3 regions of the Comamonas sp. 17RB genome follow, and region 3 is predicted to be linked to each of the others. Evidence: predicted binding sites of a transcription regulator. Region 3 holds the regulator's gene; each other region holds the start of a gene.
The links. The regulator sigma-54, encoded in region 3, starts transcription at its own class of promoters, with help from an activator protein. The targets are predictions, from matches to a motif close to TGGCANGNAANCTGCTTT.
Positions count from the first base shown of each region.

Region 1: a site for sigma-54 is predicted at 1,325-1,342, ahead of QM470_RS12975 (flavin monoamine oxidase family protein). Genes of this name have one in related genera too.
Region 2: a site for sigma-54 is predicted at 5,382-5,399, ahead of glnA (type I glutamate--ammonia ligase). Genes of this name have one in related genera too.

Region 1 covers NZ_JASHHY010000006.1:291,536-301,385, reverse strand. Annotated here, with positions in the region: gene QM470_RS12980 (MFS transporter) at 1-1,060, shown strand, start outside; gene QM470_RS12975 (flavin monoamine oxidase family protein) at 1,444-2,985, shown strand; gene QM470_RS12970 (c-type cytochrome) at 3,015-3,485, shown strand; gene QM470_RS12965 (RidA family protein) at 3,584-4,120, shown strand; gene azu (azurin) at 4,238-4,702, shown strand; gene QM470_RS12955 (pseudouridine synthase) at 4,944-5,675, shown strand; gene QM470_RS12950 (acyl-CoA dehydrogenase family protein) at 5,730-7,430, opposite strand; gene QM470_RS12945 (TetR/AcrR family transcriptional regulator) at 7,498-8,154, opposite strand; gene QM470_RS12940 (DHH family phosphoesterase) at 8,442-9,443, opposite strand.
Region 2 covers NZ_JASHHY010000005.1:18,452-28,301, reverse strand. Annotated here, with positions in the region: gene QM470_RS10270 (hypothetical protein) at 1-753, opposite strand, end outside; gene ntrC (nitrogen regulation protein NR(I)) at 935-2,503, opposite strand; gene glnL (nitrogen regulation protein NR(II)) at 2,544-3,614, opposite strand; gene glnA (type I glutamate--ammonia ligase) at 3,922-5,337, opposite strand; gene QM470_RS10250 (EI24 domain-containing protein) at 5,688-6,524, opposite strand; gene QM470_RS10245 (sterol desaturase family protein) at 6,616-7,602, opposite strand; gene QM470_RS10240 (polysaccharide deacetylase family protein) at 7,647-8,495, opposite strand; gene QM470_RS10235 (YncE family protein) at 8,522-9,577, opposite strand.
Region 3 covers NZ_JASHHY010000013.1:20,230-30,079, forward strand. Annotated here, with positions in the region: gene QM470_RS20215 (FecR domain-containing protein) at 1-461, opposite strand, end outside; gene QM470_RS20220 (sigma-70 family RNA polymerase sigma factor) at 454-1,005, opposite strand; gene argS (arginine--tRNA ligase) at 1,301-3,010, shown strand; gene QM470_RS20230 (SPOR domain-containing protein) at 3,029-3,718, shown strand; gene QM470_RS20235 (thiol:disulfide interchange protein DsbA/DsbL) at 3,788-4,438, shown strand; gene lptA (lipopolysaccharide transport periplasmic protein LptA) at 4,593-5,234, shown strand; gene lptB (LPS export ABC transporter ATP-binding protein) at 5,231-6,010, shown strand; gene QM470_RS20250 (RNA polymerase factor sigma-54) at 6,065-7,630, shown strand; gene QM470_RS20255 (ribokinase) at 7,834-8,847, shown strand; gene QM470_RS20260 (hypothetical protein) at 8,899-9,270, opposite strand; gene QM470_RS20265 (THUMP domain-containing class I SAM-dependent RNA methyltransferase) at 9,411-9,850, shown strand, end outside.

The sequences.
Region 1 (9,850 bases), on a different contig from region 3:
GCCGGCCGGGGATCTGAGCGACCGCATGAGCCGAAAGCGCATCCTGGCCGTCAGCTGGAGCGTGGCAGCCTTGTGCGCCGGTCTGCTGCTGTGGCTGACCACGCTGGGCGAGCACGGGGTGGGCGGCATCTACGCCGTGCTGGTGCTATTTGGCTGCAGCCGCGCCTTCACCAGCCCGGCCATGCAAAGCCTGCTGCCCCAGATCGTGCCGCGCGAACACCTGGCCCAGGCCCTGGCGACCAACAGCATGCTGATGCGCACCTCGGCCATTGCCGCCCCCATGCTGGGCGGCCTGCTGTATGGCCTGGGTGGCGGCGAGCTGACCTATGCCGTGTGCGCCATCGCCCTGGTGCTGGGCGTGCTGCTGCTGGCCGTGGTGCCCGTGCGCTATGCCGCACCACGCCAGCCGCTGGAAGGCACGATGTGGCAGCGCGCCGCAGAAGGCATCCGCTTCATCCGCAGCCGCCCCATCGTGCTGGGCACCATCTCGCTGGACCTGTTTGCAGTGCTGCTGGGCGGCGTGGTGGCGCTGCTGCCGGTATATGCCAAGGAAGTGCTGCACACCGGTCCCGAAGGGCTGGGCATGCTGCGCTCATCGATGGCCGTGGGCGAGGTGGCCATGGGCCTGTGGCTGAGCACCCGCCCCATCCAGCGCCATGTGGGCAAGGTGATGTTTGCCGCAGTGGCCGTGTTCGGCATGGCCAACCTGATCTTCTCGCTGTCGCACTGGTTCTGGCTGTCGCTGGCCTGCCTGGCGGTGGCCGGGGCGGCAGACATGGTCAGCGTCTACATCCGCTCGGCCCTGGTGCAGTTCTCCACGCCCGACGCCATGCGCGGCCGGGTGAATGCGGTGAACATGCTGTTCATCAGCTCCAGCAACGAGCTGGGCGAGTTCCGTGCCGGCGCCATGGCATCGGCCATTGGTGCCGTGCCGGCGGCCATTGCCGGCAGCCTGTGCACGCTGGGGGTGGTGGGCACCTGGATGCGGGTGTTCGAGCCCTTGCGCAGTGTGGACCGGCTGGAAGACGCGGCCCGCTCCAGCAGCCACCCCTCTCCATGAATCACCGCTGCCTGCAGCGCTCGCTGCAGGTCCTGGGATCGTAGCCGCATCCCACCACCAGCCCGCTTCCAAGCGGGCTTTTTTGCGCCCCGCGCAGGCAGCGCAACGCGGCACGGCCCGACCCCAAACACATCAATTAACGAGTTCATACACTCGCTCACAAAGCTGCACCAAAGTAGCTTTTTGCATCACGGCATTGGTGCGCACCACAACCATAGCGGTGCAAATTTAATAGCTGCATGCGCTTTCTGGATCTATCCAAGCTGGCATACGAGTTGCACTAGCCAAGGCGGTCTGCGTACTTCCCGCGCGGCCGTCAACAGAAAGCAAGCTGACCTATGCCAGAACAAAAAACTCCACTTACCAGACGGAAACTGCTCTCGATGATTGGCCAGGTGGCCGGTGGCTCGGTGATGTACCAGGCCATGACTTCCCTGGGCCATGCGGCCGAATCCAGCTACACCGGCCCCATCCAGCTGGGCAAGGCCAAGCCCGGGGCCTCCGTGGTCGTGCTGGGTGCCGGTCTGGCCGGCATGGTGGCCGCCGTGGAACTGCGCAACGCCGGCTACAAGGTCACCGTGCTGGAGTACCAGAACCGCGCGGGTGGCCGCGCCTGGACGCTGCGCGGTGGCGACAGCTTCACCGAGCTGGACGGCACCACGCAGACCGTGGGGTTTGCCAAGGGCAACTACCTGAATCCCGGCCCCTGGCGTGTTCCCCACAACCACCATGCCATGATGGACCTGTACCGCCGCTACGGCATCCAGCTGGACGTGTTCAACCAGGTCAACCACAACGCCTATGTGCACAGCAGCAAGGCGTTTGGCGGCAAGCCCCAGCGCTTCCGCCATGTCTCCACCGACTTCCGCGGCCATGTGTCGGAGCTGCTGGCCAAGGCCACCAACCAGGGCGCCCTGGATGCCGCGATCCGCAAGGAAGACGCCGAAAAGCTGCTGGCCGCGCTGAAGAGCTACGGCGCGCTGGACAAGGAATACCGCTACGCCGCCAGCCTGCACACCAGCGAATACCGCGGCTATGACATCGACCCGGGCGGCGGCCTGATGGACCGCGCCAAGGCCTCCCAGCCCATCGCCCTGCACGACGTGCTGCAGTCGAACCTGTGGTCGCAGATCGGCGCCGGCAACCTCACCGAATTCCACAGCACCATTTTCCAGCCCCATGGCGGCATGGACATGCTGCCCAAGGCGCTGGCCAAGGACCTGGGCCAGGCCATCCAGTACAACGCCCGCGTTACCCAGATTGCGCAGAACGACAAGTCCGTCACCGTCAGCTACACCCGCAACGGTGCGCCGCAGCAGGTCCAGGCCGACTGGTGCGTGTGCACGATTCCGGCTTCCATCCTCGCCCAGATGGACATCCAGGTCGGGGACAAGATGCGCGCCGGCATCGAGGCCCTGCCCTACGGCAGCTCCATGAAGATCGGCCTGGAATTCAAGCGCCGCTTCTGGGAGGAGGATGAACGCATCTACGGCGGCATCACCAACACCGACCTGCCCATCCAGCAGATCTCCTACCCCTCCAACGACTACATGAGCGCCGGCCCCGCCGTGCTGCTGGGCGCCTACGCCTTCGAGAACACCAATGCCTACCGCTTCTCGTCGCTGACACCCAAGGAACGCATCCGCCTGGCCGTGGAATACGGCAGCCAGATCCACCCCCAGTACAAGCAGGAATTCCGCAACGGCGTCTCCGTGGCCTGGCACCGCATGGGCTGGATACAGGGCTGCTTTGGCGCCTGGAACGACACCTTGCGCGAACAGCACTACGACAACATGGCGCAGATCGACAACCGCCTGGTGCTGGCGGGCGAACACATCTCCTTCATCCCTGCCTGGCAGGAAGGTGCCGTGCTGTCGTCGCTGAACGCCGTGCAGCGCCTGCACGCCAAGGCTGCCGCCCTGTGAGCGGCCCCCACGACAAGGAATTGAACACCATGAGCAACACGCATTCTTCCCGTGGTCTCAGCGCCGCCGCCCTGCTGCTGGCCAGCCTGTGCAGTCTGCCTGCACTGGCGGCCCCTGCCACCGGCACGGCCACCGAAGTGATGGCCATCCCCGCAGCCGAGGTGGCGGCGCTGCAGGCCGGGTTCTCCGACAGCCGCCAGATCAACACCCAGCGCGGTGGCGACAAGATCTACCAGGCCATCTGCCAGGGCTGCCACATGCCCCAGGGCCAGGGCAGCAAGGGCGCAGGCTTTTACCCAGCCCTGGCCGGCAACACCAAGCTGGCGGCCGGCGCCTACCCCGTCGGCGTGGTGATGAACGGCCTGCACGGCATGCCCAGCTTTGCCGCCCGCCTGAACGACGAGCAGGTGGCAGAGGTGGTGAACTACGTGCGCACGCATTTCGGCAACCAGTTCACCGATGCGGTCAAGGCCGATGACGTGAAGCTCTTCCGCAAGTAAACCGCTCCCCCGGCAGGGCCGCACTGCGCTGCAGCCCTGCTTCTTTCCCCACTCCCGGGCCGCTCTTCGGCACCGACCCTATCGATTGAGGTATTTGCATGTCTTTGCGCACCACCCTGTTCATCTCCACCCTGGGCGCCGCAGCCCTGCTGGCCGGCTGTGCCACCAATGCCAGCCAGAGTCCTGAGCTGATCCGCTACAAGATCCCCAACTCCAGCTTCCCCATCTCCAACGCGGTGGAAGTGCCGCCCGGCGCCAGCACGATCTACCTGTCGGGCAAGGTGCCAGCCATGCAGGACAAGAGCAAGGCCGCCAACGACCCGGCAGCCTACGGCGGTGACACCGAAGGCCAGACCGTCAACGTGCTCAAGAGCATTGACGCCCAGCTCAAGTCCATGGGCTTGACCATGTCCGATGTGATCAAGATGCAGGTCTTCCTGGTCAAGGATCCGGCCAAGGGCAACAAGATGGACTTTGCCGGCTTCATGAAGGGCTACACCCAGTTCTTCGGCACCGCCGAACAACCCCATCTGCCATCGCGCTCGGCATTCGAGATTGCGGCCCTGGCCAACCCCGCCTACCTGGTGGAAATCGAAGTGGTGGCCGTGCGCGGCGCCAAGTCGGTCACCAGGTAAGCCGCCCCTGCAGCCATTCTTTGCGGTGGCTGCTCCCGATCCGGGTGGAGCCCCCCTCCGCCCGCCCTCTGTTCCGGCCACGGCGGTACGCCGCCAGGCCCCATATCCGCTTACACCATGAAGACCCTTCTTCGCACCCTGTGCGCCATTGCATCCTGCACCACGGCCTTTGTCGCTGCGCCCGCGCTGGCAGCCGACTGCAGCGCCACAGTGGAAAGCAACGACGCCATGCAGTTCAACGTCAAGACGCTGTCCGTGCCCGCCGCCTGCAAGACCTTCTCGGTCACGCTCAAGCACGTGGGCAAGCTGCCCAAGACGGCCATGGGCCACAACCTCGTGCTGACCGTGCCGGGCGATGTGGCAGCCGTCGCCACCGACGGGATTGGCGCCGGCGTGGCCAATGACTACGTGAAGCCACAGGACACGCGCGTCATCGCCCACAGCAAGCTGATCGGCGGCGGTGAAAGCACCCAGGTGGACATTCCGGTAGCCAAGCTCAAAGCCGGCACCGACTACACCTACTTCTGCTCCTTCCCCGGCCACAACAGCATCATGAAGGGCACGCTCAAGCTGGGCATCTGAGCGGCCTGCGGCCCCTCTCCGGTGGCCGCCGCTGGCACAGCAGCCCCTGCCGCCATGCGGTGGCAGTCCAGCGCCTACACTGCGGGGCTGTGCAGGCCTGGGGCCTGCCCGTTCGCGTTCTGCCGCCATGCCTGTGCCCGATGTCCTGCCCCTGTTGCCCACCGACCTGCCGCTGAATGACCAGCCACCGCATGCGGCGGCCGGTCCCGAATTGCTGCACCTCCTCCACCAGGATGACGACATGGTGGTGGTCTACAAACCCGCAGGCTGGCTGGTGCACCGCACCGCGCTGGCGCGCCATGAGACACGCTTTGTGCTGCAGCACCTGCGCGACCAGATTGGCCGCCATGTCTGGCCCGTGCACCGGCTGGACCAGGGCACCTGTGGCGTGCTGGTGTTTGGCCTACACAAGGAAGCCACGCAGAAGCTGACGGCGGCGTTTGCCGAACACCGCGCCCACAAGCACTATCTGGCACTGGCACGCGGCTGGGTCCCGGGCCACATCGATGTGGACCATGCGCTGCACCCCGACGATGCCCCACCCGACGCTCCCGCCCAGCCGGCGCAGACGCTGCTGCGCGGCCTGGCGCGGCTGGACTGGCCCGAGTCCTATGACCCGCGCCACGCCAGCACCCGTTTTTCGCTGGTGGAAGCCTTTCCCCGCACCGGTCGCCGCCACCAGATCCGCCGCCACCTGAAACACACGGCCCACCCCATTCTGGGCGATGCCACGCACGGCAAGGGCCCGCTGAACCGCTGGTGGGCCGAGCGCATCGGTCTGCAGCGCCTGTGGCTGCACGGTCACGCACTGGAGCTGCCCCACCCCGCGACCGGCGAGCGCATGCGCTTTTGCGCCGACTGGCGCCAGCTGGGCCATGTGCCCGAGGTGCAGCAGTGGCAGCGCCTGATGGCCTTGCCGGGCTGGCAGAGCGGACCGAACCCGCTGCCTCCCAGCTGCGGCATGGCGCTATAGACCGCCCCCCTCCAAAAGCAACGCGCTCCGAGACGATGTCGTTGGTGGCGCGGCCTACTGCACAGCGGCGCGCTGCACAATGCGCCGGGCCGCCGGCTGGCTGCCCGCGTTCTGCCAGGTCCCGTAGTGCACCCCCCAGCCACTGCCGATGGCGCCGCTGCGCGTCGCCAGAAAGGCATCACCGACCTCGGCCGGGCTGTGGCGCAGCAGCTCGGCGCCCTGCAGCACACGGGCAATGGCCTCGGTCATGGGGCGGGCCAGGTACTCGTCTTCCAGACCGTCGCGCACCAGCCGGTGGGTCTGGGCCACCAGCGCATCAAACCGTGCATGCTGGCCGGCCAGGGGCGCCAGCTCGGCGAACAGCGCATCCACACAGCCGGCATCGCGCTGCAGGGCACGGCGCACGTCCATGCACATCATGTTGGCCGTGCCTTCCCAGACGCTGTTCAGCGGCGCCTCGCGGTACAGGCGGGCCATGGGGTTTTCTTCGATGAAACCGTTGCCGCCGTGGCATTGCAACGCTTCATAGGCGATCGATGGCGCACGTGAGCAGTTGAAGAATTTGGCGGCCGGCGTGGCCACCCGGGCCAGCAGGCGCTCGTGTTCGCTGGTCTGCATCCCGTCGGTGGCGCGGGCCACGCGCAGGGCCATCAGCGTGGCGGCCTCCACCTCCACCGCCATATCGGCCAGCACCTGCACCATCATCGGCCGCTCGGCAATGCGGCTGCCGAAGGCGTTGCGTGTGCCGGTGTGGCGCAGCGCCAACGTCAGGCTCTGGCGCATCAGGCCGGCCGAGCCCACGGCAAAGTCCAGCCGCGTCAGGTGGGCGTGCGAGAGGATTTCGCGGATGCCATGTCCCTCTTCCCCCACGCGGATGGCCAGCGTGCCCTGGTATTCGACCTCGCTGGAGGCGTTGGAGCGGTTGCCCGCCTTGTCCTTGAGGCGCTGCACCGCAAAACGGTTGTGGCTGCCGTCCGGCAGGGTGCGCGGCAGAAAGAAGCAGGTGACACCGCCATCCACCTTGGCCAGGGTGAAGAAGCCATCCGACTGCGGCACCGAGCAAAACCATTTGTGCCCCGTCAGCTGGTACCAGTGCGCGGCGGCGCCATGGTAGTCGTGCGTGCCGGCAAAGGTGGCCGTGGTCTGCGTCTCCCGCAGGTCCGATCCGCCCTGCTTTTCGGTCATGGCATAGCCAATCACCACGCTGGGCTTGTCGGCCACTTCGCGACGGCTGAATTCATAGCTGGTGCCGCGCGCCTTTTCGGCCCAGATGGCCAGGGCCGGTTCGGCCTCAAAGCCCGGCAGACAAGCATAGGCCATGCCCGTGGGGCAGGCGGTGCCCTGCTCCACCTGGTTCCACAGATAGGACAGCACGGCACGCGCCAGGTGGCCGTTGGATTCATTGGTGCGCCAGCTGAGGTTGGGCACCTCGTGCTGCCAGGCCAGTGCCATCAGCTGGTGCCAGGCGGGATGGAATTCCACCCAGTCCACCCGGTTGCCAAACCGGTCGTGGGTCTGCAGCTCGGGCAGGTGGCGGTTGGCCAGACGGGCCAGCTCCTGCACGGCCTCATCCCCCGCGACCGCACCCAGCGCGGCGCAGCGTGCAGCGGCCCAGGGTGCATCGCGCGCAATGGCGGCGCTGAGCACGGCGTCCCCGGTGAAGGCGTTGAAGCCGCTGGCCGGCTGGGCCTGGTTGCGCACCTCGTGCGTGGGGGCAAAGCCGCTGGAGGGAGACAGATGGGTTCGGGTCAGCATGGGCACTCCTGGGTTTGAGGGGGAAGACAACACAACATCCCGGCCGCCGCATCCACACGGCCGACGGCTAGGCGCGGGGGATCGCTGGGCTGCCCACACTGGCACAGGCCAGGTGGGCCATCTGTTCGGCCAGCGCCTCCACATCGCGCTGGCAGGCCTGGGGGTCGGGGTGGGAATGCAGGGGCTGCTTCAGCGGCGAAAGCGGGCCGATCAACCCTTCCATGAAACCGCCAACAATGAAGCAGGCCGCCGTGTCCGCCAGCATGTCGGCACGCATCTGGCCACTGGCCTGGCCCTGGGCGATCAGCCCGCTGATGACGGCGCTGATGGCGGCGCGGTACTGCAGGCGCACTTCGTCGATGGCCTTGTCACAGGGCTCGGCAATCAGCGCATAGGCCAGGCGCGGGTTACGCATGGCACGGCGCACAAACACCGCCACGGCGGCATGCAACCGGCTGTGGGCATCGCCGCCGGTGGCCGCAATGCCTTCGAGCACGTCCGCCTCGCGCTGCGAGACGGCAGACAGCACCTCGGCAAACAGCTCGGCCTTGGAGGCGAAATAGCGGTACACCGTCCCGGTGGCCAGACCCGCCGTGGCGGCCACGCTGGCCACTTGGGCCTCGGCCCAGCCGCCTTCACTGACCAGGGCGCGGGCGGCCGCCAGGATGCGGCTGCGGTTGTCGTGCAAGCGGGCTTCGACGGCAGGGGTGTGGCGGTAGACCATAAAGAAATGAATATGGATTCACGAATAAAGTGAATCTATGTTCATTTGTTGAGAAAGCGGCCTGTAGTTTACCCGGTGCCCACCTGAATGCAGTGCGAAAGGCTCTGCGTGCACGCCACGGACCTCTCCCGGGCAAGGCCCCATCCACAGATGGCGAACGGCAGTACCGCCCACTGGCAACCCGCACACCGGGCACGGGATGCGGCAGCCCCATCAAAAAACGCCGCAAAAGCGGCGTTGGAGCGGTGCACCTTGGCAGGCAAGGTACGGTGCGGCAGACAGTGCGCTCAATCCGCCTTGGGCGGACGGATCCACTTGCCGTCCTCGTCAAACTCCATCAGCGGTGCCTTGACAAAGGGGTAGTCGGCTTCGGCATCGCTTTGGAAGGTCCCGGACAGCAGTTCCACCAGCCGCTCGTTGCCCATCTTGAAGCCGCAGGCCTGTGCATGGCCACCGCCACCCATGGCTTCTGCCAGGGGAATGCAGTTGAACTCGGAGCGCGAACGCAGGCCCACTTTGACGCCCTTGGTGCTGGCATGCCACATGAAGGCAAAGCTGCCGCTTTGGCGGGACAGCAGATCTCCCACCTGGCTGTGGAACATGCCGTTGCAGTTGACCATCAGGCCCTGCTGGCCGTTGAAGACCAGGGGCTGGGCACTGTCGGCAATGTCGGCACAGAGCTTCTGGTACTTCTCGTCCATGGCGCCGCCGCGGGCCATGAAGACGACTTCCTCTTCGGGGGTGAAGGCGGCAATCTCGGCCCAGCGTGCAATGGAGCGCGGCTCCATTTCCAGCGCAGCCAGGAAGGCCGGGCTTTCCGGAAACTCCCACTTCCAGATATCGCGGTCTTCCACATAGCGGATCAGGCCGGGCACCGGCTTGTCGGGGTGAAAGAACTCCCAGGCCAGGCGCGCACCGGACTTGTTCATGTCGAAGTGCACCACACCGCAGCGGCACTGGTAGCCCGTCAGCTTCTCGGCCGCGCTCTTGTGGTGGTCCAGCACCACCAGCTTGGACACGCGCGCTTCGATGGCAGCCAGCAGCTCGGGCTCGAAGGCAAAGTCCAGCACGTAGACCGCGCGACCATCCAGATCGCCCAGGTCATCGGCGGTCTGGATCTCGCCATGGTCCAGGCCCCGGTACTCGGCGCTGTCGCCGTAGTACAGCCAGGCGGCCAGCGAGGCGCCAAAGCCGTCCGGGCAGCGGCGGCCGTGGTAGAGGATCAGGGGGCGCGGGTCGTCGTGCGACGGCCCCACCAGCAGTTGCAGGGGGAGGATGGTTCGGCTCATTGCCACCGATTGTCGCTGCTCTGCCCACGCCCGTGCGTTGCGCCGTTACACCACCCCTGGCAGCACTGGGACAGCCAGGCTGCAGCCCCCATGCCCGCACACGCTGGGCAGCGATGCAGTACCCGCCGGACTGAACTCCCGCAGGCCGTCGTTCCGCGCATGCCGTCGGCCGGCCGTGGGCATGCCGTCCACGTCCACAGCCCCGCACGCCATGGCAGGCTGGCGGTGCCAACGTCAGCCAGTGCCTGCCCACCGCGGATCGCCACCGCACCGCGGCAGGCACGGGACTACCGGAGCAGCGCGCGCGCGGCAGCCGAGCCAGCACCTCCCCAAGAGGAATGCACGCCGTGGCGTGACTGCGGCAGGACTGCGCCATGGCGCCACCGGTTACCCCGCCACAAAATATT
Region 2 (9,850 bases), on a different contig from region 3:
CAGCTGCAGCACGCGTTCGGTGTTCACCTCCTGCACCCAGGAGCGCAGCCAGGTTCCGCCGTAATGCAGGCTGGTGCCGATGCGCAGCAAGGGGTCGGCCCAGTCCCGCACGCTGCGTGCAGCGGGCGCCAGTTCGCCGGAAAACTCCTGCAGCATGGCCAGATGGCGGTCCACGACCTGGCGCACGAACGCGGTCGGCGGAGGGTCGGCTCTGCCCAGCAGCAAGGTCAGGTCATGGGCGGTATGCAGCTGCAGGCGGTAGAGGGGGCGCAGCAATGCGCCGTCCTGGCGGTCGTTGGCCCGCACAGCCATGTTGCGGCCCTGGCGCTGGCGGGCACGCAGCCAGGCGCCATACACTGCATCGCGCACCTGCACCCATTCCAGCAGGCTGCTGGTGTCGTGCGCTTCCCAACGGCGTTCCAGCTCCTGTTCGATCTGGGCGAATTCGGAGGCCTTGAAATCGAAGGCGGCCTGCCAGCCCATGGCATAGGCCGGGCGGTACTGGTCGTAGCCGCGGCCCGTCACATAGTACGGCGCGTGGATGTAGGTGTCGTGCCAGAAGGCATCTTCCTGCACGGCGGCCGCACCGTCGCGCAGCGGGTGGTAGCGCCCATTGGCGGCCGGTTGCTCCGCATGGCCTCCCAGCAGTCGGTGGCCGTCAGGCGCCACGATTCCGGAGCGAAAGCTCTGCGGTGCGCGTGCACCCAGGCTGTCCGGCTGGAATTTGTGCGGTAGAGGAAGGGCTTTGCCCATGGGGAAATGACTCCGAAACCAAATAAGTGCCGATGGAGTCGATATTGTCAAAAACTGTCCCTCTCCCCGGGGTCAGTCTGCACTCGCAACCCTTGTAGGACAGTGTTGCGCTGCACGCACAGGGCGGGCCCACGGAACCGCCAGCGCAGGCCGGCCGCATCCGTGGGGTGGCCCATGGCGCTTATTCGCCGGCGTCTTCCAGACCCAGTTCCTGGATTTTGCGGGTGATGGTGTTGCGGCCGATACCCAGACGCTGCGCAGCCTCCATGCGGCGGCCGTGGGTCACGCCCAGGGCCGCGCGGATCAGGCGCGACTCGAAGCGGCGGCTGAGGGCGTCCCAGACCTCGGTATGACCGGCCGCCAGCAGACGCGTGGCCTCGGCCGACAGGCCGTCATCCCACAGGGCGGCCACTGCCGCCTCCACTGCACCGGCGCCGACCGCGTGCGATGCCGGCAGATAGGACTCCACACCGCGTGCCGCAGGCAACTCCGGCGTGTAATCCCCCGCAGCGTTGGCCACGGGCACGGGACGGTGTTCCGCCACCACGGCCTCGACCGCCGGCGCGCTGGCCGGGGTGTGCAGCACTTCCGGCGGCAGGTCCTGTACCGAGATCACCTGGGCCGGGGCCATCACCGTCAGCCAGTGGCAGATGTTTTCCAGCTGGCGCACATTGCCGGGGAAGCTGAACTGCGTCAGCCGCTGCAGCGCCTCCGGCGCAATGCGCTTGGGCTCCACGCCCAGCTGCTTGGCGCTTTTCTGCAGGAAGTGGCGTGCCAGCATGGGCACGTCTTCGCCGCGTTCGCGCAGCGATGGCAGGCGCAGCCGGATCACGTTCAGGCGGTGGAACAAGTCTTCGCGGAACACGCCATCCTTGACGCGCAGCTCCAGATCCTGGTGGGTCGCGGCGATCACGCGCACGCTGGTCTTGACGGCCGAGTGGCCGCCCACGCGGTAGAAATGCCCGTCCGACAGCACGCGCAGCAAGCGGGTCTGCAGCTCGAACGGCATGTCGCCGATTTCGTCCAGGAACAGCGTGCCGCCTTCGGCCTGCTCGAAGCGGCCGCGGCGCTGGGTCTGCGCGCCGGTGAAGGCGCCGCGCTCATGGCCGAACAGCTCGGATTCCAGCAGGTCCTTGGGGATGGCAGCGGTGTTGATGGCCACGAACGGTCCATTGGCCACGGGCGAATGCTTGTGCAGCGCGCGGGCCACCAGTTCCTTGCCGGAGCCGGATTCGCCGGTGATCAGCACCGTCACCAGGCTTTGGCTCAGGCGGCCGATGGCGCGGAACACGTCCTGCATGGCGGGCGCCTGGCCCAGCATTTCGGGCATGGCGGACTGGCGCTCTTCGGCCACCTGTTCGCGGCTGCTTTCCTCGACCGCACGGCGGATCAGGGCCACGGCCTTGGGCAGGTCGAACGGCTTGGGCAGGTATTCGAAGGCGCCGCTCTGGAAGGCGGAGACGGCGCTGTCCAGGTCGGAGTACGCCGTCATGATGATGACGGGCAGCTCCGGGTCTTTCTCGCGCACCTGCTCCAGCAGCTGCAGACCGCTGCCGCCGGGCATGCGAATGTCGCTGACCAGCACCTGCGGGCCCTGACGTGCCGGGTCCCCGGCGGGCAAGGCGCTCAGCGCCTCCAGCACTTCACGCGGGTTGGTGAAGCTGCGCGTGGCCAGGTTTTCACGGGCCAATGCCTTTTCCAGGACGAAGCGGATCGAGGGGTCGTCATCTACTATCCAGATCGGCTTCATGTTCGCGTAACCCTTTTCTTTCTATGTGAAACACCAGACCTCAAGGCAGAGGAATCAGGATACGGAAATCGGTGCGTCCCGGGCTGCTTTCGCATTCAATCAGCCCCTGGTGGCGTTGCACAAAGGTCTGCGCCAGCGGCAGTCCCAATCCGGATCCCCCATCCCGGCCTGTCACCAGCGGATAGAAAATCCGCTCCTTGATGTGCTCAGGCACGCCTGGTCCGTTGTCTATCACATGCAATTCCAATGCCAGCTTGTGGCGCTGGCGGCCCATCGTGACCTGGCGGGCCACGCGGGTGCGCAAGGTGATCTCGGCATCGCCCACGGCAATCCGGTCGGCCAGCACCTGGGCCGCGTTCTGCACGATGTTCAGCACCGCCTGGATCAGCTGGGCACGGTCGCCCCGGAACTCCGGGATGGAAATATCGTAGTCGCGCCGCACGGTCAGCCCCAGCGGGTGTTCCACCAGCACCAGCGAGCGCACGCGTTCGCAGACTTCGTGGATGTTGACGTCGCCCACCTGGTGGGGGTGGCGGTGCGGGGCCAGCAGACGGTCCACCAGGCTTTGCAGGCGGTCCGCCTCGTGGATGATGACCTGGGTGTATTCCTTGAGCTCGCGGCTGTCGAGGTCCATCTCCAGCAGCTGGGCCGCGCCACGGATGCCGCCCAGCGGGTTCTTGATTTCATGCGCCAGGTTGCGCACCAGCTCCTTGTTGGCGGCCGCCTGTTCGACCAGCCGTTCCTCGCGGTCCTGGCGCACCTGCTGGTCCAGCACCCACAGCTCCACCAGCACCTCGCCGCGCTCTTCCAGCGGCGCGATGGTGGCGTGCACCATCAGCGGCTCCTGCACCGGCGGAACCAGCGTGGTGTCAAAGCGCATGGCGGCGTAATCCAGCCCCTTGCCGCCCGCCAGCGCGTTATCGAGCAACGCAGGCTGGGCAATGAAGGTGGAGAAGCGGCTGCCGTCGAGCATGCGGCGCGACATGCCCAGGGTGTTTTCCAGCGCCGCGTTCGCAAAGATCACCTCGCCATGGCGGTTGAGCACCACGGTCAGTGTGGACAACAGGTCCAGCACGGCAAAGCGCTGGGCGGTCAGATGCGTATCGGTCATGCAAATACCAAGCAAGCTCAGTGCCTGGCCGGGGTGCGTTCAGGGAAAAAACAAGAGCAGGCGACGCGCGCTGCAGAGGCCCTGCATCCCATTATGGGCATGAATCACGGCCGATGGGCCGGTTCGTCGGGGATGGACACCGGCGCAGGCGACGGCCTAGCAGGCCTGGCGAGGGTGACAGGGATGCAGCCCGGCAGCACGCCCCCGTCACCTGCAGGAGGCACCCAGACAAAAAAAGGCGGCCCGGAGGCCGCCTTTCTGGATTGCCTGGAGGGCCCGTGCCGCGAGCGGCAGGCCCCCACAGGGCTTACAGGGAGTAGTACATGTCGTATTCGACAGGGTGCACGGCCTGACGGAAGCGGGTCACTTCGCCCATCTTCAGTTCGATGTAGGCGTCGATCATGCTGTCGGAGAACACACCACCCTTGGTCAGGAAGGCGCGGTCGGCGTCCAGGGCTTCCAGAGCCTGGTCCAGGCTGTGGCAGACGGTGGGCACCAGCTTGTCTTCTTCCGGAGGCAGGTGGTACAGATCCTTGGTGGCGGCTTCGCCGGGGTGGATCTTGTTTTCCACGCCGTCCAGACCGGCCATCAGCAGTGCTGCGAAGCCCAGGTAGGGATTCATCAGTGGATCGGGGAAGCGGGCTTCCACGCGGCGGCCCTTAGGGTTGCTCACGTAAGGAATACGGATGGAAGCGGAACGGTTCTTGGCCGAGTAAGCCAGCTTCACGGGCGCTTCAAAGCCGGGCACCAGACGCTTGTACGAGTTCGTACCGGGGTTGGTGATGGCGTTCAGGGCACGGGCGTGCTTGATGATGCCGCCGATGTAGTACAGGGCGAAGTCGGACAGACCGGCATAGCCGTCACCGGCAAACAGGTTCTTGCCGTCCTTCCACACGGACTGGTGCACGTGCATGCCGGAGCCGTTGTCGCCAGCGTAGGGCTTGGGCATGAAGGTCGCGGTCTTGCCGTAGGTGTTGGCCACGTTCCAGATCACGTACTTCTGCAGCTGGGTCCAGTCAGCGCGTTCCACCAGGGTGGAGAAGCGGGTACCCAGTTCGTTCTGGCCAGCGCCCGCCACTTCGTGGTGGAACACTTCGACCGGAATGCCCAGGGATTCCAGGATCAGGGACATCTCGGCGCGCATGTCTTGCGTGCTGTCGACGGGAGGCACGGGGAAGTAGCCGCCCTTGACGCGGGGACGGTGACCACGGTTGCCGGTTTCGAACTTGGTGCCGCTGTTCCAGGGGGCTTCGTATTCTTCGATTTCGAAGAAGGGGTTGTGGGGTTCGGTACCCCAACGCACGCCGTCGAAGATGAAGAATTCGGGTTCGGGACCGAAGTAGGCGGTGTCGCCCAGACCGGAAGCCTTCAGGTAGGCTTCAGCGCGCTTGGCCACGGAGCGGGGATCGCGGTCGTAGGCCTTGCCGTCACCGGGTTCGATCACGTCACACTGCAGGATCAGCGTGGTTTCTTCAAAGAAGGGATCGATGTTGGCGGTGCTGGGATCGGGCATCAGCAGCATGTCCGAGGCTTCGATACCCTTCCAGCCGGCGACCGACGAACCGTCGAAAGCGTGGCCCGACGTGAACTTGTCTTCGTCAAAGTGCGACAGGGGCACGGTCACGTGCTGTTCCTTACCGCGGGTATCGGTGAAGCGCAGATCGACGAACTTGACGTCGTTCTCCTTCACAATGCTCATCACGTCTGCAACGGTCTTAGCCATCAGGTATCTCCTGGAAAAGCGCTTGAAAAAAGTACGGGGGATGCAAAGCAGAATGCGTGCCAGGGCCGCAGTTGGACTGCCTTCCCTGGGTGCAGTGGCGCCGCGCACCGAAAACCACTGCCATGCACCCCTCGATAATCACCGAGTTGGTGCAAAAAAGCAGAGTACGCTTGTCGAACTTTTAAATGCACTATTTTGGTGCGGTCAAGCACCTAAATAGTGCCGAAGTCCAACCACATGCTCCGCATCGCAGGCCGTCAGTGTAGCCGCGCCCAGGGCTGTAGCGAAGGCTTGCACCGGTTTCGCACGCCATTGCGCCGCCATCCTGGTGCGCTGCCGCCCAGCCTGGCTCAGGGCACGCGCACCGCGTCCGGCGCCGCCCCCTGGGTGACGGCCTCGCGCCGCAGCTGTTCCAGCGCGGCCAGGCAGAAATGGGCAAACCACAGCGACGACAGCGCGAACACCAGCGCGTAGATCCAGATGGCCAGCGGCACCAGCAGCCAGAACAACGCCACGAACACCACGCCCGAGGCCCAGACCACGCTGGGCGCAGCCCCCATCACCCCGCAGACCACGCCCATGCCCAGCAGCGGCATGCGAAAGCGCGTGAGCACGGCCTGGCGCTCGGCCTGGCTGGCATGTTCGGCCAGGGCGTCGAAGGCCATCACGCGGTAGGTGAGCCAGCCCCACACCAGCGGCGGCACCACCAGCACCAGCGGCGGAATGAACCACAGCGGGATGGACAGCACCAGCACCACCAGGGCAATCAGCGTGGAGCCCAGGGCCCAGGCCAGCGCCTGCCACCAGTGACCGCCCTGCTTGCGCTCCAGCAGGGGAAAGCGCCGCTCGGCCACCCATTCCACCAGCTTGGGCGTCATGAACAGGGACACCAGCATCAGCACCAGCACCACCAGCAGCCCGGTGGCCGCCAGCACCAGCAGCACGGCGCCCAGCACCTCGACGCCCCAACTCAGGCCGCGCTCCTGCATCCAGTGCCAGACCGCGCCCAGCCAGCCCACGCCTTCCAGTGTTTGCACCGTCCAGTGCAGCGCCGGCTGCCAGAACAGCCACGACAGCAGGCCGGCCAGCAGCGCCATCAGCACCAGGGGGAACAGCGACCAGGCAATCACCTTGCGGTGCAGGCAATTGCCCAGCGCGCGGACAAAGGAGGCTATCAGCAGGTTCATGTCCCGCAGCATAGCGGTCTGTGCGCACAAAGCCATAGGACAGCGGCCACTTTGCCGCCGTGCCTACCCGGGCGCCCTGCCCTCTGGCCGCTCAGGCGCGGTTCAGCAGCCGCAGCAGGCCCTTCCACTGCTGGGACCAAAATCCCTGGCCGTAATCGCGCAGCTGGCCCTGGGCATTGGGCTGGACCTGGTCGCGCACGCCGGTGGGGTCCCAGCGCAGCTCGAAGTTGGCCGTGCCCCACAGCATGTCCCACCAGGGCAGCAGCACGCCAAAATTGTTGCCATGGGCCTTCTGGTTGCGCACCGGGGCCCGCATTTCATGGCCGATGCCGATGGTGTGGTGGCGACGGTGAAAACGCGGGCTGACCCACAGGCGCTCGCCCACCGTGCCGAACCAGACGCGCAGATTGGCGTGCTGAAAGCTTTCGCTCAGCTGCGTCAGCGCCACCAGCAGCACGAACTGCGCCGGCTGCACCCCGATCAGCTGGGCCACCACCACGATGATGCTGTCGCGCACCACATCGTCCAGCAGGTGGTTGCGGTTGTCGCTCCACATGGTCATCTGGCGCTGCGAATGGTGCAGCGCATGCAGCTTCCACCACCAGCCCCAGCTGTGCTGGCCACGGTGGATCCAGTAGTCCAGCAGGTCGAACACCAGCAGATAGAGGATGAAGCTGATCCAGGCCTTGTCCGTCACGCCCGGCCACAGGCCTTCCAGCTGGAAGGTGGGCAGGCCCCAGACATGCAGCTGGCCGAACAGGTCGTTCCACAGCGGCTCGGTGGAAAAGAACAGCGCCACCCGGAACAGGCCCAGCCGGTGCACCAGGGTGTAGAGCATGTCGACGCGGATGGCGCGGCGGTCGGTCACCGCCTCCACCGGGCGCCAGCGCTGCAGCGGGGCAATCACCAGCACCAGCACCAGCAGTTGCAGCAGTCCCACCAGCAGCCAGCCGGTGGCCTCAAAGGCGTCTTCCATCAGGCTGGCCATCCCGGCGTAATACAGCACCGGCTGGACCACGCCTTCGTACAGGCCTTGCTGGGCCTGGCCAAACCATTGGGACAATGTCTCCCACACCATGTTCTTCCCTCATTGCGGCGGATCCTGCTGTCCGCACTGTAGTCCTACGGCTGGCGTGCAGCCGCCGGCGCGGCGGTGTGACCCTGCACCCAGGCACGGTAGTCGGGGTGCTGGTCCAGCGTGCGAAAACAAAAGCCCTTGGCCTGCAGGCCAGTGATCAGTGGCTCCAGCACCGCCGGTGCCCACGGATCCTTGCGCGACCAGATGCCCAGGTGGGCCAGCAGCACATCGCCCGGGCGGATGCGCGCCAGCGCCTGCTGCAGCAGCGCGGCGTTGCTGAACTTCTCGCTGGACAGCTCGTCCCCCAGAAAACCGGCCGGCGACCAGCCCACGTGCTTGAAGCCGCAGGCCTCGGCCGCCTGCAGCAGCTGGGGCGAGGTCTTGCCACCGGGCGCACGCCACAACGGCAGCGGTGCCTGGCCGGTGGTCTGGCGCAGCCAGTCGCTGGACTTGCGGATCTCGGCGCAGTACTGCGCGGCGCTGAGCGTGACGGTCTGGTCCTTGTGCGCGCCCTGCGAAGGCCGCACACGGAAGGAGCGGTCCGCCGCCGTGCCCAGGTCGCCACGCCAGTAGGTGTGGTCCCAGGTGTGGCTGGCAAAACGGTGCCCTTCCTGGGCGCGCGCCTTCCACCAAGGCGCCCAGTGCGTGCCCAGGCTGCCGTCGCCCTGCTGCGTGGTCTCGTTGGCAGCAAAGAAGGTGACGCGGACCTGGTGGCGGCGCAGCACGTCGGCCACCAGATCGGCCACGCCCATGTGGCCGGTGTCGAAGGTCAGATAGACCGGTTTGTCACAGTCTTGCGGGGCGGGTGTGCTGCTGCCACTGGCGTGGACAGGCAGACACAACGCAACCAACACCCCGGCGGCCATGCGTGTGGCAGGCAGATAGGCGACCATGCACCCTCCTCGCGGTCTGGCAGTGTTCAGCGCGGCGAGTGGGCCAGGGTCCACACGCCGTGGGGCGACTTGCCCACATTGACCTGGCGGACCACCTTCTTTTCCACCATGTCGATCACGCTCAGCTTGCGCGCCCAGCGGGAGGACAGGTAGATGTAGCGCAGATCGGTGGTCACGTCCATGCAGTCCGGACCGCCCGGTGCGGGGTAGTTGTCCACCACGGTGTGGGTGGTCATGTCGATCTTGCTGATGGTGTTGGCCACGCGGTTGCTCACCAGCAGGTGGCGGCCGTCGCCCAGCGCACGGAAGGCGTGTGCGCCCTTGGCCGTGGGGATCTGCCCCACGCGCTTGGCCGGCGTGGCCGTGGCGGCGGGGTTGATGCTGAACACCTCCACGCCGTCGCTGCCGGTCAGGCCGATGAAGATGAACTTGCCATCGGGGCTGCCGTACAGGTCGGCCGGCATGGAGCCCGTGGGCACACGCCACAGCAGCTTTTGCGTGTGCAGGTCGATGGCGACCAGCTCGTCGCTGTCCTGCATGGTGGAGTAGATCGTGGTGCTCTTGGCGTCGATCCACAGGTGGCTGGGGGTCTTGGCCGTGGGAATGCGCTGCACCAGCTGCGGGTTGCTGCCATCCCAGCGGTAGATGTCCACGTGGTTCAGGCGGTTGGCAGCGGTGATGAACCACTTCATGTCCGGCGAGAAGCGCAGGTGATAGGGGTCGACGATGTCGCGCACCGTGCGCTGGATGACGGCCGTGCGCGGGTCGACAAAGGTCAGCGTGTCGCCCGTGGCATTGGCCACGATGATGGACTTCTCGTCCGGCGTCAGGTACAGGTGGTGCGGCTCCTTGCCGGTGGGCAGGCGCGCGGTTTCGGTCCAGGTGGCGGGGTCGACCACGCTGATGGTCGCATCCAGCGAGTTGAGCACGAACACCGGAGGCGGCTTGCCGCCGGCAGCCGGTGCAGCAGTTGCAGCAACTGCCACGGGGGCGGGGTGTGCCGCCGCGCCGGATGCCGTCGAACCCGCGGACACCTTGGCGGGTTCAGACGCGCCGAACAGGTTGGAGAAAACTCCAGCCATGGCCGGCGTAGAGAGCGAACCCAGCAGCCACATCAGGCTCTGGCGCTTGGAACGGGAAACCGCCACAGGGACACCACTTTCAAAAATGAGCCCGCAGTGTATGCCTGCCGCAGGGGCTTGCAATGGCAGTGTAGTGCCGATGGGGGACATCACGCATTTTTGCGACACCGACCCGGGGCCATATCCGACGCAGCGCCTGTGCTGCAGCCGCAGCGACCACTCCCTCCAATCGATCCCGGGACTTACAGCCACCAACGTGGTTAGCTATATTTT
Region 3 (9,850 bases):
CGGTGGCCGGGGCGGAAATCCAGGTCCACGGCCGAGCGCGCATCCAGCGTGAGGCGGCTGCCATCGGGAAGCAGAAATTCGCGCCGCTCGCCGGTACCGGTGCGCAGGTCGGCGCTCCATTGCGCCACGGGCTGGTGGCGGTCGGCCAGCCAGGTGGCGCCCACGGCCACGCCGCCCAGGCCCAGGGCCCCGCGCAGCACCTGGCGGCGTTTGCGGGTGCGGGACTCGGCACGGGCCAGGGTGTCGCTCAGCAGGCGCCCGGCGGCGGGCTGCGGTACGCGCAGCCGTTGCAGCGGCGCCTGCAGCTGTTCCCAGGCGGTGCGGTGCTGCGGGTCGGCGTCCAGCCACTGCGCCAGGCGGTTGCGCTCGGGTGCGCCCATGTCGCCGGAATGCAGCTGTACCAGCCAGCCGATCGCGGCTTCGGTGGCGCTGTCCAGTGGGGTACTGGCGCGGCTAGCCATGGCGGGCCGCCCGGGGGACGCCTGCCTGCTGCTGCAGTTGGGCGATGGCAATGCGGCGAAATGCTTCGGTCATGTGGCGGCGCACCGTGCTGTGCGAAATGCCCAGCTGCTCGGCAATGGCATGGTAGGTCAGTCCATCGAGCTGGCTGAGCAGAAAGGTCTGCCGGGCCTTGAGCGGCAAGCCCTCCAGGGCCTGGGCAATGGTTTCCAGCGTTTCCAGCAGCAGCGCACGCTCTTCGGGGGAAGGGGCCAGTTCGTCCTGGCGCTGGGCCAGGGCTTCGAGGTAGGCGCGCTCCAGCTCGCGCCGCCGCCACAAGGTGAACAGCAGGCGCTGGGCAATGGTGGTCAGAAACGCGCGCGGTTCGTCGATCCGCATCGGCTGCGGCGCAGCGACCACCCGCAAAAAGGTTTCAGACGCCACGTCCTGAGCCTCGGCCGTGTTGCGCAGCCGGGCCTTCAGCCGGGACAGCAGCCAGGGGTGGTGCCCCGCGAACAGTTGCTGGGCCTGCTGCATGGGGTCGAACGGCGGATGCGGCGGGGACATGCGGGCGATTCTATTCTTGAATGAGAATGATTGTTATTTGTTTGGTGTGGTGTAGTGGCATCGCCACGGTGTGCGGGGGAATGGCACGCTGGCGGCGCCCCGTGGCGGTCAGCGAAGTTTTGTGAAAATGTAAAAAGAGGAGCTGTTTGTGTATGTGGCGCAAGGGCGGATGCCGCTTTTCGGGGCGTTTCAGCGGGCCCCGGCTCCCTCTGCCCGGCCCCTGGCCGACAGCACGGCCTCAAGGGTGTGGCCACGGGCCGCCGGCAAGATATGGGCAGCCACGTAAAATCCCCCGATGCTTTCCGTCAAACAGGATTTGCTCGCAGCCCTGGCTGCCGAGCTCGAAACACTTTCGCCCGGCGCCGGCGCCCGCGCCGCATTTGAAAACCCCAAGGTGGCAGCCCATGGCGACTTCGCCTGCACGGCGGCCATGCAGCTGGCTAAGCCTCTGAAGGCCAATCCCCGCGCACTGGGCGAACAGCTCAAGGCCGCGCTGGAAGCCACGCCCGCGTTCCAGCAGTGGGTGGATGCGATCGAGATCGCCGGTCCTGGCTTTCTGAACATCCGCCTCAAGCCTGCTGCCAAGCAGGAAATCGTGCGCGAAGTGCTGGCGCAGGGCGCCCGCTTCGGCTTCCAGGCCGACCGTGGCGAGAACGTCCTGGTCGAGTTTGTCTCCGCCAACCCCACCGGCCCGCTGCACGTGGGCCACGGCCGCCAGGCGGCGATTGGCGATGCCATCAGCAATCTGTATTCCACCCAGGGCTGGAAGGTGCACCGCGAGTTCTATTACAACGACGCGGGCGTGCAGATCGACACCCTGACCAAGTCCACCCAGCTGCGCGCCAAGGGCTTCAAGCCCGGTGACGAATGCTGGCCGACCGACAGCGAGAACCCGCTGGCCAAGAATTTCTACAACGGTGACTACATTGCCGACATTGCCCAGGCGTTCCTGAACAAGGAAACCGTCAAGGCCGATGACCGCGAGTTCACCGCCAACGGCGATGTCGAGGACTACGACAACATCCGCAACTTTGCCGTGGCCTATCTGCGCAACGAGCAGGACAAGGATCTGCAGGCCTTCAACCTCAAGTTCGACGAGTACTACCTCGAATCGAGCCTGTACCAGAACGGCCATGTGGAAGACACGGTCAAGCGCCTGATCGAAAGCGGTCACACCTACGAGCAGGACGGGGCACTGTGGCTCAGGTCCACCGACTACGGTGACGACAAAGACCGCGTGATGCGCAAGACCGACGGCACCTACACCTACTTCCTGCCGGATGTGGCCTACCACATCCAGAAGTTCAAGCGCGGTTACGGCAAGGTCGTCAACATCCAGGGCACCGACCACCATGGCACGATCGCCCGTGTGCGCGCCGGTCTGCAGGCGGCCAATGTCGGCATTCCCCAGGGCTACCCCGACTATGTGCTGCACACCATGGTGCGCGTGGTGCGCAATGGCGAGGAAGTGAAGATCAGCAAGCGTGCCGGCTCGTATGTGACGCTGCGCGATCTGATCGAGTGGACCAGCAAGGACGCGGTGCGCTTCTTCCTGCTCTCGCGCAAGCCCGACACCGAATACACCTTCGACGTCGATCTGGCCGTGGCCCAGAACAACGACAACCCGGTGTACTACGTGCAGTACGCCCATGCCCGCATCCAGTCCGTGCTGCGCGCCTGGCAGGAAGCCGGCGGCGCGGGCGTGCCTGCGCTGGAGAAGGTGGACCTGTCCGCGCTGGAAGGTCCACAGGCCCAGGCACTGATGCTGCTGCTGGCCAAGTACCCCGAGATGCTGAGCGCCGCCGCCGCAGGCAATGCCCCGCACGACGTGACCTTCTACCTGCGCGATCTGGCCTCCAGCTACCACAGCTACTACGACGCCGAGCGCATCCTGGTGGACGATGAAGCGGTCAAGCTGGCGCGTCTGGCCCTGGTCGCCGCCACGGCACAAGTGCTGCACAATGGTCTGGCGGTGTTGGGCGTGTCCGCGCCCGAGCGTATGTAAGCATTGACTCGCAAAACTATGAAGACCAAGCAACGTGGCGGAACCCTGATCGGGCTGATCCTGGGCATCATCATCGGCCTGGGGGCCGCTCTGGCAGTGGCGGTCTATGTGACCAAGGTGCCGGTGCCCTTCCTGACCAAGACCCCCAAGGACACCGAGGCCAAGGAAGCCGAACGCAACAAGAACTGGGACCCGAACTCGCCGCTGTACGGCAAGAACCCGGCCAACCAGACGCAGACGCAACCGGTGACCCAGCAGCCCGTGGCGCCCACTGCGCCGCCGGTGGCCACGCCCACCACGCCACCGACCAGCGGCCCTGCCACGGGTGTCAGCACCCCGCCGGCCACACCACCGGTGCAGGACGCCAAGAAACCTGACGGCAAGGCCTCTTCGGCCGACCCGCTGGGGGACCTGGCCAACCAGAAGCTCAAGCAGTCGGAAGCCAAGGCCGCCGCTGCCTCGGGTTCGGACGGTTTCGACTACTTTGTGCAGGCGGGTGCCTTCCGCACCCAGGCCGACGCCGATGCCCAGCGCGCCAAGCTGGCCATGCTGGGCTGGGAAGCCCGCGTGAGCGAGCGCGAGCAGAACGGCCGTACCGTGTTCCGGGTGCGGGTGGGTCCGTTCGGCAAGCGTGATGACGCCGAGCAGCTCAAGGGCAAGCTCGACGGCGCCGGGGTGGATTCGGCCCTGGTGCGCGTGCAGCGCTGACCGGCAGAACTTTTTGCCACGGCCCGGCTCTGACTGGGCAGTGAATATCCCCTAACAGGAGTAGCTTTGATGAAACGCCGTGAGTTTTCCTTGGCCGTCACCTCGGTCGCATCTGCCATGGCCCTGGGCGCCACTGCGACCGCCCATGCCCAGGCCGCCGCCCCCAAGGAAGGCAAGGACTATGTGAAACTGTCCAAGCCCGCCACCACCGAGGCACCTGCCGGCAAGGTGGAAGTGGTCGAGTTCTTCTGGTACAGCTGCCCGCATTGCAACGCTTTCGAGCCGGCATTCGCCGCCTGGAAGCAGAAGGCTCCCGCCCATGTGGTGGTGCGCCGTGTGCCCGTGGCCTTCAACGCCAGCTTCGTGCCCCAGCAAAAGCTGTATTTCACGCTGCAGGCCATGGACAACTTCGACGCCATGCACGTCAAGGTGTTCCACGCCATCCACGTGGAGCGCAACAAGCTGGCCACCGATGACGCCATCTTCGAATGGGTGGGCAAGCAGGGCGCGAACGTGGCCAAGTTCAAGGAGATCTACAACTCCTTCACCGTGGCCAACCAGGTGCGCAAGGCTTCGGCGCTGCAGCAGGAATACGATGTGGAGGGCGTGCCTTCCATGGGCGTGGCCGGCAAGTTCTACACCGACGGCCCCCGTGCCGGCAGCATGCAGAACGTGCTGAATGTGGTGGATTACCTGGCCAACCAGAGCCGCAAGGCCTGAGCGGTCCCGCTTTCGCCCGGCAGGGCCTGACCGCCCTGCACACAGCCCGCTTTCCAGCGGGCTTTTTTGTGTCGATTTCCCTGCGAGTCGCCCACAGGGCAGCCCTGGGGAAAACCAGTGCCCTACAATGGCTGCAAGATTCATGCCTTCTCACATGACACGCAAACTCCTCCCGATACTCGCGCTGACGGTCCTGGCAGCTGCCATGGGCACGGCACAGGCCGAAAAGGCCGATCGCAACAAGCCCATGAACATTGAAGCCGATGCGCTGCACCATGACGAGCTGCAGCAGGTCAGCACGTTCACGGGCAATGTGGTGTTGACCAAGGGCACCATCGTGCTGCGCGGCGCCAAGCTGGAAGTGCGCCAGGACGCCGAGGGTTACCAGTTCGGCAAGGTCTGGGCGGCCCCCGGCAAGCGCGCGTTCTTCCGCCAAAAGCGCGACACCCAGCCCGGTGCACCCGAAGAGTACGTGGAAGGCGAAGGCGAAATCATCGAATACGACGGCAAGAAGGACGATGTGCGCCTGATCCAGCGGGGCCAGCTGCGTCGCTACACCGGCGCCACGCTGAGTGACGACATCACCGGCAACATCATCACCTACAACAACCTGACCGATGTGTTCACCGTGGACGGCAACCGCCGCGCCACGCCGGGCAGCGAGGAAGCGGCTGCCGGCTCCGGTGGCCGCGTGCGCGCCGTGCTGGCGCCCAAGACCCAGCCCCCGCAGGCCCCGGTGGCGCCGAGTGCGCAGCCGCTCAAGCCTTCGGACACCATGAAATTGCGCAACCCGTGACCCGCTCTTCCGACACCCCGACCGCCCCAGGCGCCAGCAGCCGCCTGGAAGTGCACCATCTGGCCAAGTCCTATGGCAGCCGCAAGGTGGTCAAGGACGTGTCCCTGGCCGTGCAGAAAGGCGAAGTGGTGGGCTTGCTCGGCCCGAATGGCGCGGGCAAGACCACCTCGTTCTACATGATCGTGGGCCTGGTGCGCAGCGATGCCGGCGACATCTACATCGACGGCCATTCGGTGGCGAACATGCCCATCCACCAGCGTTCGCGCCTGGGCCTGTCCTATCTGCCGCAGGAAGCCTCGATCTTCCGCAAGCTCAGCGTGGAAGACAATGTCCGCGCCGTGCTGGAGCTGCAGCAGGACGAACAGGGCAAGCCCCTGACCAAGGCCGAGGTGGAGCGGCGCCTGACCGATCTGCTCAAGGAGCTGCGCGTGGACCACCTGCGCTCCTCGCCGGCGATTGCGCTGTCGGGTGGCGAGCGCCGCCGCGTGGAAATTGCCCGGGCCCTGGCCACGCAGCCGCGCTTCATCCTGCTGGACGAGCCGTTTGCCGGTATCGACCCCATCGCGGTGATCGAGATCCAGCGCATCATCGGCTTCCTGAAGGAGCGCGGTATCGGGGTGCTGATCACCGACCACAACGTGCGCGAGACGCTGGGCATCTGCGACCACGCTTTCATCATCAGCGACGGCCATGTGCTGGCGCAGGGCACACCGGAAGAGATTGTGGAGAACGCCGACGTCCGGCGGGTCTACCTGGGCGAACATTTCAGGATGTAGCCCGCCACTTCCGCCGCCACGACACATACAAGATCACAGAGAGGGAGCGTCGCGTTGAAGCCTGGTTTGTCACTGCGGGTGTCGCAGCATTTGGCGCTGACGCCGCAATTGCAGCAGTCGATCCGCTTGCTGCAGCTGTCCACGCTGGAGCTGGCGCAGGAAGTCGAGCAGATGCTCGACGACAACCCGTTTCTGGAAGTCGACAGCGACGACGCCCCCCGCGAAGACTTCGGCCTGTCCCAGTCGGATACGCCGGCGCAGAGCGATGACTATGCCGCCGATGGCGCGCTGACGGCAGGGGCTGCGGAGGCGCCCGCCGACAGTGCGGAAGGCCCCGGCAGCACGGAATACGATGCCCCCGACTGGGAGGGCGACGGCACCAGCGAACTGCGCCCCGATGACAGCGAATGGGGCGGCGATGCCCCGGCGCGCAACGCACAGGGCGGCGATGGCGATGAAGTCAGCGCCCTGGATCTGGCCCGTGCACATGAATCGCTGACCGACCACCTGCTGCGCCAGTCGCTGTCGCTGCACCTGTCCGAGCTGGACCGCTATGTGCTGCGTTTCCTGATCGAGAACCTGAACGACGACGGCTACCTCGAAGAGTCGCTGCAGTCCCTGGCCGAGGGCCTGGCCGGCACGGACGACCCGGAACAGCTCGACGAGCTGGTGCACCGCTTCACCGTGGCACTGCGGCTGCTGCACAGCCTGGAGCCGGTGGGCGTGGGCGCCCAGGGGCTGGCCGAATGCCTGCAGTTGCAGCTGAACCATCTGCTGCAGCGCGGTGAGGCCGAGGCCAGTGTGGTGGAGACGGCGCTGACCATCTGCGCCCAGCCGCTGGACCTGCTGGCCCGGCGCGATGTGCGCCGCCTGATGCAGGCCACGGGCAGCAGCGAGGAGCGCACCCGCATGGCCATGGCACTGATCGCCCGGCTGGAGCCCCGGCCCGGCCGGCGCTTTGTCAATGTGGAGCGCAACATCATCGTGCCGGACGTGATCGTCACCCGCGCCGGCCGCCGTGCCAGCGAAGGCACGCCCCAGTTCAACGTGCAGCTCAACCCCGACGTGCTGCCGCGTCTGCGCGTGCACGATGTGTATGCCGGTGCGCTGCGCGGCCACAAGGGCAGCGAAGGCCATGCCGGCCTGCAGCAGCGCCTGCAGGAGGCGCGCTGGTTCATCAAGAACGTGCAGCAGCGCTTCGACACCATCTTGCGGGTGTCGCGCGCCATCGTGGAGCGGCAGAAGAACTTCTTCGTGCACGGCGAACTGGCCATGCGCCCGCTGGTGCTGCGCGACATCGCCGACGAGCTGGGCCTGCACGAGTCCACCATCAGCCGGGTGACCACCGCCAAGTACATGGCCACGCCGCACGGCACCTTCGAGCTCAAGTATTTCTTCGGCTCCGGGCTGGGCACGGAAACCGGTGGCAATGCCTCCAGCACGGCGGTGCGGGCGCTGATCAAGCAGTTTGTCTCGGCCGAGAACGCCAAGAAGCCGCTGTCGGACAGCCAGATCGCCGAAATGCTCAAGGAGCAGGGCATCGAATGCGCCCGTCGCACCGTGGCCAAGTACCGTGAGGCGCTGAAGATCGCGCCGGCCAATCTGCGCAAGACGCTGTAAGCGCAGCGGGGCTGCAGAGGGCTGCGGGACGCCCGGTGAGGCCACAGCCTGCGGTGGCGGAGCCCCTGCGGGCATGCTGCGTTGCCGCAATCCCCCAGACCCGTGCAAACCGGCTGGGCAGCGTCGGCAGTTGGAGGTATCGTGCAGCCATCCTTGGTTCATTCCGCACATGCCACGGCCGTTGGCAGCAAAGGAGACACCCCATGGTTGCACCGCTTTCTTCTTCCGCGCTGCCTCGCAAGCTGCTGTCGGCGCAGCCCGAACCCGATCACCCGCACAGCGTGGCCCGCATCGCCGTGGTGGGCAGCCTGCACATGGATGCGGTGTTGCACCTGGAACGCGTGCCCCGGGCCGGGGAAACCGTGATGGCCCACAGCCTGCGCTACCTGCCCGGCGGCAAAGGCGGCAACCAGGCAGTGGCCTGCGCACGCCACGGCGCCCAGGTCACGCTGTTTGGCTGCGTCGGCCGCGACCACCATGGCAACAGCCTGCGGCTGGCGCTGCACGACGCCGGCGTGGACATGGACCATGTGCAGGTGCTGGACGGGGTCTCCACCGGTGCGGCCATGGTGCTGGTGGAGGGCAATGGCCAGAACCGGATCTGCGTGGTGCCCGGCGCCAATGTGCTGCTGGAGCTGCCGGATGAGGCACTGCTGAATGTGCTGGCCCAGGCCGATTTCGTGCTGCTGCAGCGCGAGACCTCGGACAGCGTGTTGGAGCAGGTGCTGGAGGCGGCCCGCAGCGCTGGCTGCCGCGTGGTCTTCAACCCTTCACCGGTGCGCGAGCTGCCCGAAGCCTGGTGGCCCCTGGTCCACACCCTGGTGGTCAATGAGGTCGAAGCCGCCGCCTACAGCGATCAGGTGGTGGACAGCCCGGCCACGGCAGCCGACGGCGCCCAGCGCCTGCTGGCGCGGGGCGTGTCCCAGGTGGTGGTCACGCTGGGCGCTCAGGGGGCGGTGGCCGTGTGCGGCGGGCGTGTCAGCACCCATCCCGCGCTGGCCTTGCCGGTGCTGGACACCACGGGGGCGGGCGACAGCTTTCTGGGGGCACTGGTCACCCGGCTGGCCGAAGGCCATGCCCTGGGCGACGCCGTGCAGTGGGGCATACGTGCCGCCAGCCTGTGCATGGGCCAGGTGGGCGCCCAGGCTTCCATACCGCAGCGCGCCCAGGTCGAAGCCCTGGCCGGTGGCGTGGCCAGCCCGCTGCATGTGCAGTAGGCGGCGGGGCGAGCACGCCAGCCGCCGTGCCGGGCTGCAGGCGTGCCGTGCTCAGCGGGTGCTGCCGTCGCAGTAGGCGTGCCAGCCCGCCGGGGTGTTTTCAAAGCCGCGCTGCAGGGCCAGCTCCCAGGGGCGTTCGCAGCTCTTGGTGCGTTCGCACCAGGCATGGCCGGTGGAAGGCTTGCAGCCATGGCTGTCGGTGCGCTTGCCCAGAATCGGCGGCTCCGGGGTTTCGTCCAGCGGCTGGGGTTCGGCCACAGCAGGTGCGGTGGCTGCGGCGGGCATGGCCTGGCCGGCGGTGGCAGGCGCTGCCGGCTGGGTGGGCGCGGACTGGCAGGCGCTGAGCAGGGCCAGGGCCGAAGCAGCCAGCAGCAGGCGGACACGGGCCAGTGCCGGGACAGAGGTCAGGAAATGCGTAGACATGCCCGCATCGTACGCAAATCCCGGCGGTGCGGAGTGTCCGGGAGGCCAGCAGGGGAGCCTGGACGGTCCGGACAGGGGGGACGCAGAAACTCCACCGCGCGCCGTGGCCGGGGTGTCTCGCGTATCCTTGGCGGCTTGCTATGAACCAATTGCACCTGTTTTTGCCCTGCGCCGCCGGCGTCGAGGGCTTTTTGGCCGACGAGGTCCACGCCATCACCGGCGCCACCGGGCAAGACCTGCTGGTGGGCCGGGGCGGCGTGATGCTGCGCGGCATGTGGCGCGACGCCCTGCTGCTCAACCTGCACAGCCGCCTGGCACAGCGCGTGCTGATCGAGCTGTCGCACAGCATGTACCGCAACGAGAACGATCTGTACCGCGCGGCCAGCGAGGTGGCCTGGGAGATCTGGTTTTCGCCCCAGGAGACCTTCAAGATCGAGGTCACGGCCCAGCACAGCCCACTGACCAGCCTGAACTTTGCCGCCTTGCGTGTGAAGGACGCCATTGCCGACCGCTTCCGCGCCAAGCGCCACGGCGTGCGCCCCAGCGTGGAGACGCACCACCCCGATGTGCGCGTGCACCT